3 regions of the Planococcus sp. 11815 genome follow, and region 1 is predicted to be linked to each of the others. Evidence: riboswitches for the same ligand, from Rfam matches in the RefSeq annotation. Region 1 holds a riboswitch; each other region holds the start of a gene.

What was found. Region 1 has a riboswitch for S-adenosylmethionine ahead of M1Q06_RS03160 (bifunctional homocysteine S-methyltransferase/methylenetetrahydrofolate reductase). Riboswitches for the same ligand answer to the same signal wherever they lie in the genome.
Region 2: another riboswitch for S-adenosylmethionine. It lies ahead of M1Q06_RS13910 (O-acetylhomoserine aminocarboxypropyltransferase/cysteine synthase family protein); the one in region 1 lies ahead of M1Q06_RS03160 (bifunctional homocysteine S-methyltransferase/methylenetetrahydrofolate reductase).
Region 3: another riboswitch for S-adenosylmethionine. It lies ahead of mtnK (S-methyl-5-thioribose kinase); the one in region 1 lies ahead of M1Q06_RS03160 (bifunctional homocysteine S-methyltransferase/methylenetetrahydrofolate reductase).

The regions. Positions count from the first base shown of each region.
Region 1 is NZ_CP096991.1:597,278-602,299, forward strand. Features, by position in the region: gene M1Q06_RS03145 (copper resistance CopC family protein) at 1-367, shown strand, start outside; gene M1Q06_RS03150 (copper resistance D family protein) at 364-1,425, shown strand; gene M1Q06_RS03155 (DUF6920 family protein) at 1,680-2,513, shown strand; SAM riboswitch class I at 2,617-2,719, shown strand; gene M1Q06_RS03160 (bifunctional homocysteine S-methyltransferase/methylenetetrahydrofolate reductase) at 2,824-4,671, shown strand; gene metH (methionine synthase) at 4,664-5,022, shown strand, end outside.
Region 2 is NZ_CP096991.1:2,774,164-2,779,185, forward strand. Features, by position in the region: gene metX (homoserine O-acetyltransferase MetX) at 1-413, opposite strand, end outside; gene M1Q06_RS13910 (O-acetylhomoserine aminocarboxypropyltransferase/cysteine synthase family protein) at 426-1,715, opposite strand; SAM riboswitch class I at 1,817-1,931, opposite strand; SAM riboswitch class I at 2,118-2,230, shown strand; gene M1Q06_RS13915 (methionine ABC transporter ATP-binding protein) at 2,363-3,394, shown strand; gene M1Q06_RS13920 (methionine ABC transporter permease) at 3,384-4,034, shown strand; gene M1Q06_RS13925 (MetQ/NlpA family ABC transporter substrate-binding protein) at 4,121-4,954, shown strand; gene M1Q06_RS13930 (M20 family metallopeptidase) at 5,019-5,022, shown strand, end outside.
Region 3 is NZ_CP096991.1:240,437-245,458, reverse strand. Features, by position in the region: gene M1Q06_RS01350 (sugar ABC transporter substrate-binding protein) at 1-59, opposite strand, end outside; gene mtnA (S-methyl-5-thioribose-1-phosphate isomerase) at 56-1,117, opposite strand; gene mtnK (S-methyl-5-thioribose kinase) at 1,114-2,304, opposite strand; SAM riboswitch class I at 2,384-2,537, opposite strand; SAM riboswitch class I at 2,845-2,957, shown strand; gene mtnW (2,3-diketo-5-methylthiopentyl-1-phosphate enolase) at 3,028-4,251, shown strand; gene M1Q06_RS01330 (2-hydroxy-3-keto-5-methylthiopentenyl-1-phosphate phosphatase) at 4,248-4,913, shown strand; gene M1Q06_RS01325 (methylthioribulose 1-phosphate dehydratase) at 4,910-5,022, shown strand, end outside.

The sequences.
Region 1 (5,022 bases):
AGTGGCCGTCATGGACGACCAATTGATCGGTACGCCGGCCGAGGAGCTCGCAGACGGATCTTATGTCGTGGAATATGATGTATTGAGCGAAGACGGCCATCCGATACAAGGTTCTCTTGCTTTTGAGTTGCAGGCAGGTGAGGAAGAAGAAGTGACAGAAGAAGCGGCAGAAACAGCTGAACCGGAGGCCGATGAGGCCGAAGCCGAGGAAGCTGAACAAACTGAAGCTTCCGATATGGAACAAGCAGCAGCGAACGATCCGGAAGCCCCAGCAGAAAACAGCGGCTCCAGCATGACTTTGATCATTGCGGGAATCGCCATTATCCTGTTGATCGCTGCCGTTGTCTTGATGCGTAGAAAACGATGAGCTGGTTGATCGCGCTGTCGGATTTTTTTCTTTATGTAGTGCTGGCGTTCCTTGCAGGGGATGTCGTCTTGCGCTGCGTCAAATCGGAGAAAAAGCCGCTTGTTGAGGTTCCGAAAAAACTGCTCTTGCTTGCGCTTGCGCTTATTCCGCTGTTGCTTGTGCCACCTGTCATCCAGCTGGTTTTGCTGCTGTCGGAAAGCTTCGGAATGATGCAAGCGGTAGTGGATGTCACAACCGAGTTTCGCGCTGGCCAAAGCTATGTATTCGGCGTCTTGATAGCCGTGGCATGGTTGATCGTGGTGTGGCGCGACGGATCGTGGGTATTCCGCGCGTTTTGGCTCGTGCTCAGCGTGCTCAATGTGGCATATGCGAGCCACGCTGCGTCCATTGCGGATTGGCAAGGGTTTGCCGGGCATGCGCTTCATTTTCTGGCGCTCGTATTATGGGCAGGCGTATTGATCCACATCGCCTGGTTTTTGCGCGACGGGCGCAATTGGCGTGCATTTCTTAAATGGTTTACGCCGTTTTCTGTTGTCCTGATGATCATTTTAATCGGCAGCGGCATCTGGCTCATGCTGTTTTTCGTGGCGCCGGAAGATTACGCGAGCTCGTGGATTTTACCTTATGGACAGCTCTTGCTGCTGAAGCATTTGAGCATTGTGCCGCTCTTGCTTGCAGCGTTCATCAATGCCGTCTTGTCCCGAAGCGATGAGCCGAACCGCTCTTGGCTCAAAGTGGAGAGCTGGCTTCTGCTGTTGGTGTTATTGATCACCGCATTCATGAGCAAGCTCGCTCCGCCGCATAATATCAACGAAACGTTCCGCATGGAAGGCGGTGCGCCATTTGTCGAATGGGTCGCAGGACCGCAGTATCTTCCGGTCCATGCGGTATGGACGCCGAATATCGACGGTTTCTTGATGATGGCGATCGGCCTGATCTTCCTGGGCTTGCAATGGCTGAGATATCGCAAACAGCTGCCCGAATGGTTATCGTTCATCTTCGGTCTCGGGTTTGTCGCAGCGACTTACATTGGATTAATGTTCAGTTTCCTATTTTAATGAAAAGCCATCCTTGGAATGGCGAGTCCCAGAGACCAGTTGACGATGCTGTACTCGAAGACTATGGGACCGGCGTTGAAAAATATCTTGAACCGGCTCTTGAAAATCTAAACTGATGAATACCGAACGCCTCCGGAAGGACACTCTTCCGGAGGCGTTTTCTATTGCCGCGCCCAGCAGGGAAAATAAATGCCGTGTCGAAAGAGAATAGCAAGGAACAAAGTGCGCAGCAAAATCGGAGAGGGGTATGTGGCATGAAACGCAGATGGCCGGTTTTAGCATTGACATCACTTGGGGTATTCGGAGCTTACCGAAAGTACAAAGACATGACGCGGCTCGTCAAGCCGACGTGGCCGGAAGTCCGTCACGCCGGGGAGGTGGAAGAGGCAAGAACGGGCAATCTCCCGAAACCGATTGCCAAATGGCTGGAAGCAAGCGGCGCAATCGGCCGCGAACAAGTGATGGGCGTCTATGTAAAGCAAGTGGGCTGGATGAAAACCAAGCCTGACCAGGAAGAATGGACCGAATCGACCGCTGAGCAATACAGTTTTGTTGAACCGCCGTCGTTTTATTGGAAAGCGCGCATGAAAGTGGATGGTTTGTTCGTCACAGGATCCGACAGTTTTCGGGACGGCCGCGCAGGCATGCGCATCCGCTTCGCGGGGCTCGTGCCGATCAACCGGGCGATGCCCGACGGCAAGCTCGATGAATCGGCTTTGCAGCGCTTTTTAATGGAGATGGCCTGGCTGCCTGGGCTAGTATTCAGCCCATACGTGCGTTTTTTGAACAGCAACGAACGTTCCGTGGAAGCGGAAATGACCTATAACGGGTCGACCGCCAATGTGACTTTCGAGTTTGATGAAACAGGGCGCATGAAGCGGGCGCGCGCGATGCGCTATAAAGAGGTCGGGGAAGATGCCAAGCGCTTGCCGTGCATCGCAGAAGTGCATGAATGGCAAACAGTCGACGGCATCGAAATCCCGCGGCGCATCGACATCACCTGGATCATCGACGGCCAAGCGTTCACTTGGTATAAATTCACCGTCGAAGCCGCCAAATTCAACCCGCGCGTCCCGGATGCCTGGTAGAGATCAGAAATGTAACAGAAAGTTCTTTGTTTTTTGATAAATCACCTTGACCCAAATCACCGGAGGGGGTATCATGTGGGAATACTGAAAACTGCATAGTGAATTCTTATCTAGAGAAGTCGAGGGACTGGCCCGATGACGCTTCAGCAACCAGCCGCTTGCGGTCAGGTGCTAATTCCAGCAGGCACACGCCTGGCAGATGAAAAGGAACGAGTCCGATATCGTAAAGCCTTCTTTTTCATGGAAGGCTTTTTTTGTTTCATATCGATGCGTCCGCAGCTGCACGGCAAAATCAGACAGAGGAGGACGAATCATGTTATTAGATGAACTGAAAAAACGGATGCTGACGGCGGACGGCGCCATGGGAACGCTGTTGTACTCCTACGGCATCGAATACTGCAACGAGGAATTGAACATCCAGCGCCCGGAAGTGATCGAGAAGATCCACCGCGACTATATCGCAGCCGGTGCGGATATCATCCAAACGAACACATACGGGGCGAATGCCCATAAACTGGCGCGCTACGGGCTCGAAGAACAGACAGAAGTGATCAATAAAGCGGCAATTGCCATCGCCAATAAAGCCGCAAAAGACGGGGGGCAGTTTGTCGTCGGCACGATCGGAGGCATCCGTGGCATCCGCAAAAGCGATGCGACGCTTGATGAAATCGTCGCCATGGTCGACCAGCAAGCCCAGCATTTGTTGTCGGGCGACCCTGACGGCTTATTGCTCGAGACTTATTACGATTTCGAGGAACTCGCGGCGACCGTCAGCCACCTGAAAAAACTGACCGATGCGCCGCTCATTGCGCAATTATCCATGCATGAGCCCGGTATCCTCCAAAACGGCATGAGCTTGAACGAAGGATTGAAACGGCTCGATGCGCTCGGTGCGGAAATCGTCGGCGTCAATTGCCGTCTCGGCCCGCACCATACGATTCAGGCGTTCGAAGGCGTCGAACTGCCTGAAAAAGCGTTTTTATCCGCTTACCCGAATGCTTCGCTATTGGATATCGAAGACGGGCGCATCGTCTATGAATCAGAAGCTGATTATTTCGGTCGTGCGGCACTGCTTTTGCGTGAAGAAGGCGTGCGCCTCATCGGCGGTTGTTGCGGCACGACGCCGAAACATATTGAAGCGGTGAAAAAACGCATCGGCCATTTGCAGCCGATCACCGAAAAGAAAGTCGAAGAGAAAAAACCGATCGTTATCCGTGAAGCGGAAGCCTTGAAAGATAAGCCGCTGCACGAAAAAGCGAAAACCGAACGGACGATCATCGTCGAACTCGATACGCCGCGCCATTTGGATATCGAGAAATTCCTCGAAGGTTCAAAAGCATTGGACGCAGAAGGCGTTGATGCCGTCACGATGGCTGACAATTCACTCGCTTCGCCGCGCATCAGCAATATGGCGATGGGCTCAATCCTTAAGCATAAGCAGGATGTCAGACCTCTCGCGCACATCACGTGCCGTGACCGCAACTTGATCGGCCTGCAATCACATATTATGGGGCTGGACGCACTCGGCATACACGACATACTTGCCGTTACGGGCGATCCGACAAAAGTCGGCGATTTCCCGGGCGCCACAAGCGTCTATGATGTATCAAGCATGGAATTGATCCAGCTCATCAAAAAGCTCAACGAAGGCATTTCATTCTCCGGAAAACCGCTCCGGAAAAAAGCGAATTTCTCTGTCGCCGCCGCGTTCAACCCGAACGTCCGCGTCGTGGAGCGGGCTGTTCAAAGACTCGAGAAGAAAATCGAAGCCGGGGCGGATTATTTCATTTCGCAGCCGGTCTATACAAAAGAGAAAATCATCGAAATCCACGAGGCGACGAAGCATCTGGACACGCCGATTTTCCTTGGGGTCATGCCGCTGACGAGCATACGAAGCGCCGACTTCCTGCATAACGAAGTGCCGGGCATCAAATTGTCCGAAGAAGCGCTCGACCGCATGCGGGCTTGCGGCGAAGACAAGGACAAAGCGACCGCGGAAGGCATCCAGATCGCGAAAGAACTGATCGATACCGCAGCGGAATTGTTCAACGGCATTTATTTGATCACGCCATTTGTGCGCTACGACATGACGGTGGAATTGATCCGCCACATCCGACAACTAGATTTAAAGAAAGCGAGCGATCGTGCCTATGCCTAAACATCTAATTGAACAGCAACTCGAAAAACGCATCCTCATCATCGACGGCGCAATGGGGACGATGATCCAAAACGCGAACCTGTCTGCCGAGGATTTCGGCGGCGAAGAATACGACGGCTGCAATGAATACTTGAATATTGTGCGCCCCGATGTGCTTGAAGGAGTGCATGACGCTTATTTGGAAGCGGGCGCTGACATCATCTGCACGAACACATTCGGCGGCACGCCGGTCGTTTTGGATGAATACGGGCTCGGCCATCGTGCAGCGGAAATCAATAAAAAAGCGGTCGAAATCGCCAAAATCAGCCAAGCGAAATATTCGACGCCGGAATGGCCGCGCTTTGTTGCGGG
Region 2 (5,022 bases), 1.1 Mb from region 1:
CCCCCGAGAGAACCGCCGATCACCGCTGCCAAATGGTTGATGCCCAAAGCTTCAAGGGCTTTCCGCTCCGCTCTTACCATGTCACGAATGGTCAGTTCAGGAAATGACGCTCGATAAGGTTCACCGGTTTCCGGATTGATCGAAAGGGGGCCGGTCGAACCGCTGCAGCCCCCGAGCACATTGAACGTGATGACTTGGAACTGTCCAGTATCCACCGCTTTGCCTGGGCCGATCAACCCCGCCCACCAACCCGGTTGATCTGCAGTACCCACTGCATATTGATCGCCCGTCAGCGCGTGGCAAACCAGAATCGCCGGCGCGGAACTTTCCCCGACGCGTTCATACGCCAATTCCACTTCACGCAATAGTTGACCTGATTCAAGTTTTAGCTGGCCGATGGATACTGTCGTCATCCGAATCCCTCCTTACGCGTTCTCGAGTACTGCCGCTTGGATCGCTTGCTCCAAATCAGCGATTAAATCTTCGTGGTTTTCCAATCCTACAGACAAACGGATCAATTCTTCCGTTACGCCGCTATTTTTCAACTCTTCTGCTGTCAATTGCTGGTGTGTCGTGGACGCCGGGTGGATGATCAATGATTTGGCATCGCCGACATTCGCCACGTGCGACCATAAATTAACGCCATCGATTACTTTGCGGCCGGCTTCCCTGCCGCCTTTAATGCCGAAGTTGACGATCGAACCGTAGCTGTCTTTCAAATATTTATCAGCAAGTGTCTTGGATGGATGCCCTTCAAGGCCAAGGTAATTGACCCACTCGACTTGCGGATGGTCTTTCAAATATTCAGCGACCTTCTGCGCATTCGTCGCGTGGCGCGGAATCCGGAGGTGCAAAGTTTCAAGTCCCTGAAGCAGTGCATGGGCACTGTCCGCACTGAGTGACGGGCCGAAATCGCGCAACAGCTGGACGCGTAATTTCGTCGCGAATGCCGCTTCCGGCACATCAATTCCGAAACGGATGCCATGGTAGGTTTCATCCGGCTCCGTGTAATTCGGGAAGCGCGGGTTGTCCCAGTTGAACCGTCCGGCATCAACCGCTACGCCGCCGATCGTCGTTCCGTGCCCGCCGATCCATTTCGTGGCGGAATGGATGACCACGTCTGCACCGAATTCGATCGGATTGCTGACGAAAGGCGATGCGAAAGTATTATCGATCAACAGCGGAACCCCGTTTTCGTGTGCGATATTAGCTACTTGCTCGACGTCGAACACGTTCAAGCTTGGATTTCCGATGATCTCACCGAACAAGGCTTTCGTCTTATCGGTAATCGCTGCACGGAAATTTTCAGGATCTGTCGCATCGACGAATTTTACGTTAATGCCATAGCGCGGCAATGTGTTGGCGAATAGGTTATAGGTTCCACCGTATAAATTGCTGTCGGCGATAATTTCGTCTCCCGCTTCCGCAATGTTCAAAACTGAAAATGCAATGGCTGCCATCCCTGAAGACAAAGCTACTGCAGCGGTCCCGCCTTCAAGAAGTGCGACGCGCTGTTCGAATACATCAACTGTCGGGTTCATGATACGCGAATAGATATTGCCCGTTTCTTTCAAGCCAAATAGGTTTTGTGCGTGCTCGGTATCTTTGAATACATAAGAAGTCGTTTTATGGACCGGTACGCCGCGAGCGCCTGTCACTGGATCTGGTTCTTGGCCACCGTGTAATAGAAGAGTTTCTGGTTTGAAGTTTGTCATTGTCAATTCCTCCTGTTTTTGTAATAGTTTTGTTCGTTTTGAGGAGGACATAAAAAGACCCTCTTCAGAAAGAAGAGGGCCGTCATATACGGATTTGCCTCCTCTTATCTTTCAGCGGCGCAAATGCGCGCTGTAGGATTTAGCACCTTTCCAGACATGAGCCTGTTGGTTGCCGGGCATCGTAGGGCCTATTCCCTCCGCCTCTCGTGATAAGAGTATTCAGTTATTTTTTGCTTGAGGAAAAGTATAGGGTACATCCAGGTTTAAAGTCAAGCATATTTTTCTAAAAATTTTAACTACTATTAAACGCAATTTTCCGCAAAACTTTTTTTATCAAACTTGTTGACTTTTTCTCTATTTCGAAATAGAGTAGGAATCACGAATTGAATAGCTTACATCACTTTCTTATCCAGAGAAACCGAGGGACAGGCCCTATGACGTTTCGGCAGCAGATTCGCAAATCAGCGAAAACTGTGCTAATTCCTGCAAATGTTTCGGCATTTGGAAGATGAGAATGAGATGGTTTCATATTTTGGAGCCCTCTTTTTTCTTGCGTATAAGAAAAAAGAGGGCTTTTTGTTGTTATTCCAAGAAAGTGTTCGTTCGCACTCATTCGAATCGTTATTTGCAGCCACAGGAGGGACACCATGATTCAATTTGAAGCAGTCAAGAAAACTTACGTATCCGGCAAGCAGGAAGTCCATGCGCTCAACGGCATCGATTTGACCGTCGAGACCGGGGAAATTTACGGCGTCATCGGATTTAGCGGCGCGGGGAAAAGCTCATTGATCCGCACGGTGAATTTGCTCGAGCGCCCATCAACAGGACGCGTGCTCATCCACGGAGAAGACATTTCCACTTTAAGCGCACGCAAAATCCGCGATACGCGAAAAGACATCGGCATGATCTTCCAGCATTTCAATTTGCTGAACTCGAAGACCGTACACCATAATATCGCGATGCCGCTGATTCTGGCCAAGACCCCGAAAGCGGAAATCGATCGGAAAGTGGCAGAACTATTGGAGTTTGTCGGGCTTGCCGACCAAGCGAAAAAATACCCGGATCAATTATCCGGCGGGCAAAAGCAGCGCATCGGTATTGCTCGTGCACTCGCCACCAACCCGTCAATACTGCTATGCGATGAAGCAACATCAGCGCTCGACCCGCAGACAACCCAGTCCATACTGGATCTGCTGCGCCGCATCAACCAGGAATACAACATCACCATTTTGCTCATCACTCACGAGATGGGCGTTATCCGGGAAATCTGCGACAAAGTGGCCGTTCTTGAAGAAGGCCGTGTCATCGAGCAAGGCAGCGTATTTGAAGTGTTCAGCAATCCCCAGCACGCGACGACGAAGCGGTTCGTCCGTTCTGTCATGAACGATGAATTGCCGGCTTCGCTGCTTGAGCAGATCCGCCACAACGACGGGACACGCCCGATCTACCGGGTGCAGTTTACCGGGAATTCAGTCGGCCAGCCATTCATGTCACGGGTGTCACGCGAATTCCAGCTCGATTTGAATGTGTTGTTCGGTAACATTACAGAACTTCAAGGCATTCCATACGGCAACTTGATTGTCGAGTTCGACGGCGCTCATGCAGAAATCGACCGCGCACTCGCCTCGATCCGAAACGATAACATCCAAGTAGAGGAGGTGCAGCAACATGCAGGTTGATCAATCGCAAATCTTAGAAGCTTTATGGGAAACCCTTTACATGACGGGTGCATCATTCGTTTTCTCGCTCTTCATCGGCTTGCCGCTCGGCATCTTGCTGGTCGTCACGAGAAAAGGGCATCTGCTCGAGAATGAAGCAGTCTTTAACGTATTGAACATCGTCATCAATATCTTCCGTTCGGTTCCGTTTATCATCTTGATGGTCGCCATCATTCCATTGACGCGCATCATTGTCGGCACATCGATCGGCACCGCCGCAGCCATCGTCCCATTAGTATTTTATGCAGGTCCGTACATCGCCCGGCTGATCGAGAACTCATTGCTCGAAGTCGATAAAGGCGTCATCGAAGCCGCCCAGGCGATGGGCGCTTCTCCCGGCCAGATCATTTTCCGCTTCCTTATACCAGAAGCGCTCAGCTCCCTTGTCCTGGCATTGACCATCGCCATCGTCGGCTTAATCGGCGCCTCCGCAATGGCAGGTGCAATCGGAGGCGGCGGGCTCGGCGACTTGGCCATCACTTACGGCTATCAGCGCTTTGACACATTGGTCATGCTCTTGACTGTCGCCATTCTGGTCGTCCTTGTCCAAGGCGTCCAATCGCTCGGCAACCTCATGTCCCGCAGAGTGCGCCGGAGCTAAGTCCTTTTATTCACATCAATTAAATACAATCAAGCGATTTATTCATCAGCACAATCACTTTTAAAAAACCATTGGAGGATTTCATCGTGAAAAAAATTACAGCTCTTTTTGCAACAGCAGGCATCGCCGCGCTTCTCGGCGCATGTGGCGACGATAGCTCAGCCGGCGAAACCACGAAAGTGACACTTGGAATCAGTGGATCGGACACGACGATTTGGGATTATGTCGGCGACAAAGCCGCTGAAGAAGGCATCGAACTCGACATCATCACCTTCTCGGATTACGTTGCGCCGAACTTGGCACTCGCTGAAGGCGAACTCGACTTGAACGCCTTCCAGACCATCTCGTATTTCGATGAATTTGTCGAAGAGCACAATGTCGACATCGTACCGATCGGCTCTACCGTCATTGCGCCGATGGGCTTGTATTCCGACAAATACGAATCCATCGAAGAACTTCCTGAAGGAGCCCAAATCGCTATGCCGAATGAAGCGACCAACATGGGCCGTGCACTCCTCTTGCTCGATGAATCCGGGCTCATCACTTTATCCGATGATGCCGGATTGACGGGAACAGCAGAAGACATCATCGACAACCCGAAAAACATTGAAGTCGTCCCGATGACTTCCGCCCATACGCCGCGCGCTATGGCTGACGTCGCTGCTTCCATCGTCAATAACGGCATCGCAGTGGATGCTGGATTGAACCCGACAGAAGACCCGATTGCCCGTGAAAGCGATACGGCAAAACCTTATATCAACTTGATCGCTGCACAAGCTGGCGAAGAAGATAACGAGGCGTATCAGCGCATCGTCGAATTGTACCAGGAAGAAGACACAGCTGAATTTGTCATCGAGCACACAGAAGGCGCTCAAATCCCGACTTTTGTTTCAGTCGAGGAATTAGTCGATTACCAATAAAAAAACAGTGGCACTGCAGCAACAGACCATGATTAAAAGAAATCCATTCGAGGGGGACGATCACATGA
Region 3 (5,022 bases), 360 kb from region 1:
GAAAGTAAGATAGCGAACACTAAACCAAATAAAATGAACCATGCTGATTTGTTTTTCATATCATTTCTCCTTTTGATGGCACCGCATAAAGCTGTGTCTCGATTGTTTGTTTATCGTTTGGACGGATGACGCCTCGTTCAGTGATGATCGCTGTAATATATGTTGCCGGTGTGACATCAAAAGCTGGATTGAACACTTTCGTTCCGTCCGGTGCGTTTTGTTGCGTGCCAGTAGCAATAACTTCTTCTGCCGCCCGTTCTTCGATTGGGATGGCGTTGCCTGTATCAAGGGATAGGTCGAATGTGGACACCGGTGCCGCTACATAAAAAGGAATGCCATATACATGTGCTAAAATCGCCAAGTTGAGCGTACCGATTTTATTAGCCGTGTCGCCGTTGGCTGTAATGCGGTCTGCTCCCACGATAATCGCTTCGATTCCTTTTGCAGCAATCGTGTGCGCCGCCATACTGTCGGTGATGAGCGTGACGTCGACTCCTGCCTGCTGCAATTCCCAAACGGTCAAGCGCGCCCCTTGGAACAGCGGGCGGGTTTCACATGCGTATACTTCAAACTCACGCCCGCGCTCTATGCCGAGATGAAACGGTGCGAGTGCGGTTCCATATTTGGCTGTCGCAATCGATCCGGCATTACAAATCGTCAGGATTTTTTCTTTATCTACGAGTAACTCGAGTGCATGTTCGCCGATATTGCGGCATGCCGCTTCGTCTTCATCGCGGATCAACTGCGCTTCTTCAATCAGTTGCGCTTTTGCTTGTGCCACCGTCCCCGCCTGTTCGATCCGTTTTACTAATCGATCGATGGCCCATGCCAGATTGACTGCTGTCGGCCGGGAAGAAATAAGATAGGCGGCATCTTCTTTTACGTGATCACGAAACAATTCGATGTCTGCCGTCTCGTGCCGTCTTGCCGCGAGTGCCAAGCCATAAGCTGCTGCAATGCCGATCGCCGGAGCTCCGCGTACTTTCAGCTGGAAAATCGCTTCGTGCACTTGCTCCAACGTTTCAAGAGTTTCATATTGGACGGCCTGCGGAAGCAGACGCTGATCCAAAATGGTCAGTTGTTCATCTTTCCAGATGACCGATAACGGAATGGTCATTTGCTCAACTCCTTAATTGCCGATTCCAATTCAGCGATGGACTGATAACTCAGGCGTGTTTGAATCAATGTTTCCCCGGCTTTCAAGGTTTGCCGCTTGCGGTCGATTCGTGTTGCCTCGTCTGCGATATCGTCCAAGTCGCGGACATGCGCCAAGCCGATCGTCCGGCGGATCAATTCACACCCAGCAAAGCCGATCGCATCGTGAAAGATTTTTCCGATGGCGTATTCACGGTAACCGGCCGTCGTCTTATACGTTTCGATTCCATCGCTTTCCCATAAACCTGAAAATTGCTGCTCGAACTCTTGCCATGTGCGAGTGATGTCATGCAAAATCAGTTCGCGCTCTTCGCCGCTTCGCGTAATCGCCTGGACAATCAAATTGGCGAGAAACAAACCGATATCAAAACCGATCGGTCCATAGAAGGCGAATTCCGGATCGATGACCTTCGTATCATGCTGGTCGACGAAAATGCTGCCGGTGTGCAGATCTCCATGTAAAAGTGCTTCCGCTTCCGTCAAAAAGCTGCGCTTCAGTTTGGCTACTTCGAATTTCAGTGGCTCGTTGCCCCAAATCGCTTGCGCCGCTTCACGCAACGGCTCTTCAAAATCATTCGTTTCGTGATCGAAAAACGGATCGGTGAAAATGAGATCTTCGGTGATTTTGCACAGCTCCGGATTAGAAAACTCAGCCGCAAGCCGCTTTTTCTCGAACGGATGCAAGCCGAAATCCGACGTGTAGAACAAAGTGTGCGCCAAATAGCCGCCGATATGTTCCGCGAGCTTCGGGTAATGCTTGCCGTCGATCAGGCCGTTGCGTAAAATCGCCAAATGCGATAAGTCTTCCATAACAGTGACAGCAAGCGCAGCATCTGTCGCATAAACTTCCGGCACACGTTCCTTCGCGAGCTTGCCGTGCAGCTTCAAGGCATTCGCTTCAATGGTCGCCCGGTGAAGTGTCAGCGGCCAGCTTTCGCCGACGACTTTCGCATAAGGCAAGGCTTGTTTGATGATGAGCCCTTGCCCTGTAGCAGAATCACTGATGCGGAATACGTAATTCAAGTTGCCGTCTCCAATTTCTTCACTTTGCAATGCAGCTTCAGGTGCAAATACGTCCAACTCTTGTGCCAAGCGAATCGCTTCTTGTTCAGTCAATGCTTTGTATGTAGATGATGCTGTAAGTGTCATATTTATTTGCCTCTTTTCTGTAGAATAATAAAAAGCCTCTTTCCCGAAAGAAAGAGGCGCAGAATAAGAGATCCCATGCCTCTTATCTTTCAGAAATGTACATTTCTGATGGAATTAGCACCGTGCCTTAAGGGATCGAAATCCCGGCGCCAAAGCGCCCCGTCTCACAACGGCATTACGGTCGGTTGCTGGGCGTCATCGGGCCATTCCCCTCTGCCTGCTCTTGATAAGAGTGCTACTATGCAACATTATGAAGTTCTGAAACGAATCCTAGCATGATTCGGAATTCATTGTCAATAAAATATTTCGAAAAAATGAAATTCTTCCAGCTAAAGACTAGTTCTTTACTCGGGTTGTCAATTTCGCCAAGCGACCTCGGCGTTTTTCTCAAATATTTTGGGCATGCCATTCTCTAGTGACTGGTCGCCGTGAATTGGCAAGTGGATATTTTTCAGATATTTTTGATTTTCTCCGTTGACAGATACCGTTTGCCATGAAATAATCAGAATTACTTTGCAACACTAACAATTTCATAATCTATTCTTATTCAGAGCAGGTGGAGGGACAAGCCCTACGAAGCCCGGCAACCGGTCCAATCATGGACACGGTGCTAATTCTTGCAGCCAACTTATTGAGCGGCTGAGAAATAAGAAGGCGTTAATTCTTAACCTCTTCTTATTTGTGAAGAGGTTTTTTTATGTCCACTAAGCAGGAGGGTTATTCATGAGCGGTGTTATCGCAACATATCAATTATTCGGCAAAGCCGGTTCATTCGAAAAAAAAGCAGAAGCCATTGCACTCGGTTTGACGGTTGGATCGTGGACCGATTTGCCATTGCTCGAGCAGCAGCAATTGCAACAGCATAAAGGGCGCGTCGTGTCGGTCGAAGAATTCTCGCACGTCACCCATCCCACTAAGCACGGAGTCATCCAAGCCCATTTGAAAATCCATTACCCGGCGGCCAATTTCTCAGCGGATCTGCCAGCCATCCTGACGACCGTTTTTGGCAAGCTGTCGCTCGATGGCGAGATCAAATTACTTGATTTGGATTTTGAGGAATCCTTGCTCCGCCAGTTCCCAGGCCCGCGTTTTGGCATTGACGGCATTCGCGACACGCTTGGCGTCACGGGGCGCCCGCTCGCCATGAGCATTTTTAAAGGCGTCATCGGACGTGACCTCGATTATTTATCAGATCAACTCCGTCAACAGGCACTCGGCGGCGTCGATTTGGTGAAAGACGATGAGATTTTATTCGACAACCCGCTGACGCCGTTTGACAAGCGCATCCTAGCAGCACGTCGTGTGTTGGACGAAGTGTACGCAGAAACCGGCCATCGCACGCTCTATGCCGTCAATTTATCCGGACGGACGTCGAGCTTGCGCGACAAGGCGCGGCGGGCAAGTGAACTCGGGGCGGATGCTTTATTGTTCAATGTCCATGCCTACGGATTCGACGTCTTGCAGGAACTAGCTGAAGACGAAGAAGTGGCACTCCCGCTGATGGCACATCCCGCATTCAGCGGCGCCTACACGTCATCTGATTTTTACGGCGTTTCCACGGCGCTGGCACTTGGCAAACTGACACGACTAGCCGGAGCCGACTTTAGCTTATTCCCATCCCCTTACGGCAGTGTGGCACTCGAGAAACAAACGGCATTGCAGCTCGGGCGCGAACTAGTCAGCAACAGTCCATTAAATCGCAGCTTCCCGGTGCCATCTGCCGGCATCCACCCGGCACTCGTGCCCTTGCTTTTGGAAGACTACGGCATCGACAGCATCATCAATGCCGGAGGCGGCGTCCATGGCCATCCGGACGGCGCTGCTGCCGGCGGAAAAGCATTCCGCCAAGCGATCGACGCCGCCCTTCAAGGACAGCCTTTAACAGAAGCCGCCAAACACCAAGAAGAATTACAAAAAGCTTTAGCATTATGGGGTGAGACCGTATGAACAAACCGGTAATATTTTGCGACTTCGACGGAACGGTGACTTCCCGCGATAATTTGATCGCCATTATGAAACAGTTTGATCCGCCGGGTTGGTCGCCGATAAAAGATCAAATTCTTGATCAGCGCATTTCCATACGTGAAGGCGTCCAGCAAATGTTTTCCTTGCTGCCTTCTTCCGCCAAACAACAAATCATCGCCTACACGCTCGACCAAGCGGAAATCCGTGAAGGCTTCGCCGATTTTGTCGCCTACACGAAACGCCACGACATCCCGCTCTATATCGTCAGCGGAGGCATCGACTTTTTCGTCTATCCATTGCTCGAGCCATACGGTCCATTCGCTGGAATTTATTGTAACGAAGCGGATTTCTCGAATGACAAGATCCATATCCGTTTCCCACACGGCTGCGACGAACAGTGTGACAGTCAAGGCTGTGGCTGCTGCAAACCATCCGTCATGCGTCGCATCATGTCGGAGCAATCGACGAGCATCGTCATCGGTGATTCGATTACCGACCTGCAAGCCGCCAAGCAAGCAGACCTCGTCATCGCCAGGGATTTTCTGATCGACAAATGCGAGGAGCTCGGCATTGCATATGAAGCCTTCAAAAGCTTCCACGACGTGACGGATATTCTCGACGCCAAGCTAGGGGTGATTTCATGAGTGCTTACGAAACCCGCTGGCAAGAACTTGCCGAAGTGAAGCGATCGCTCGCTGCGCGCGACTGGTTTATGGGTACGAGCGGCAATTTGGCGATCAAAGTATCAGATGA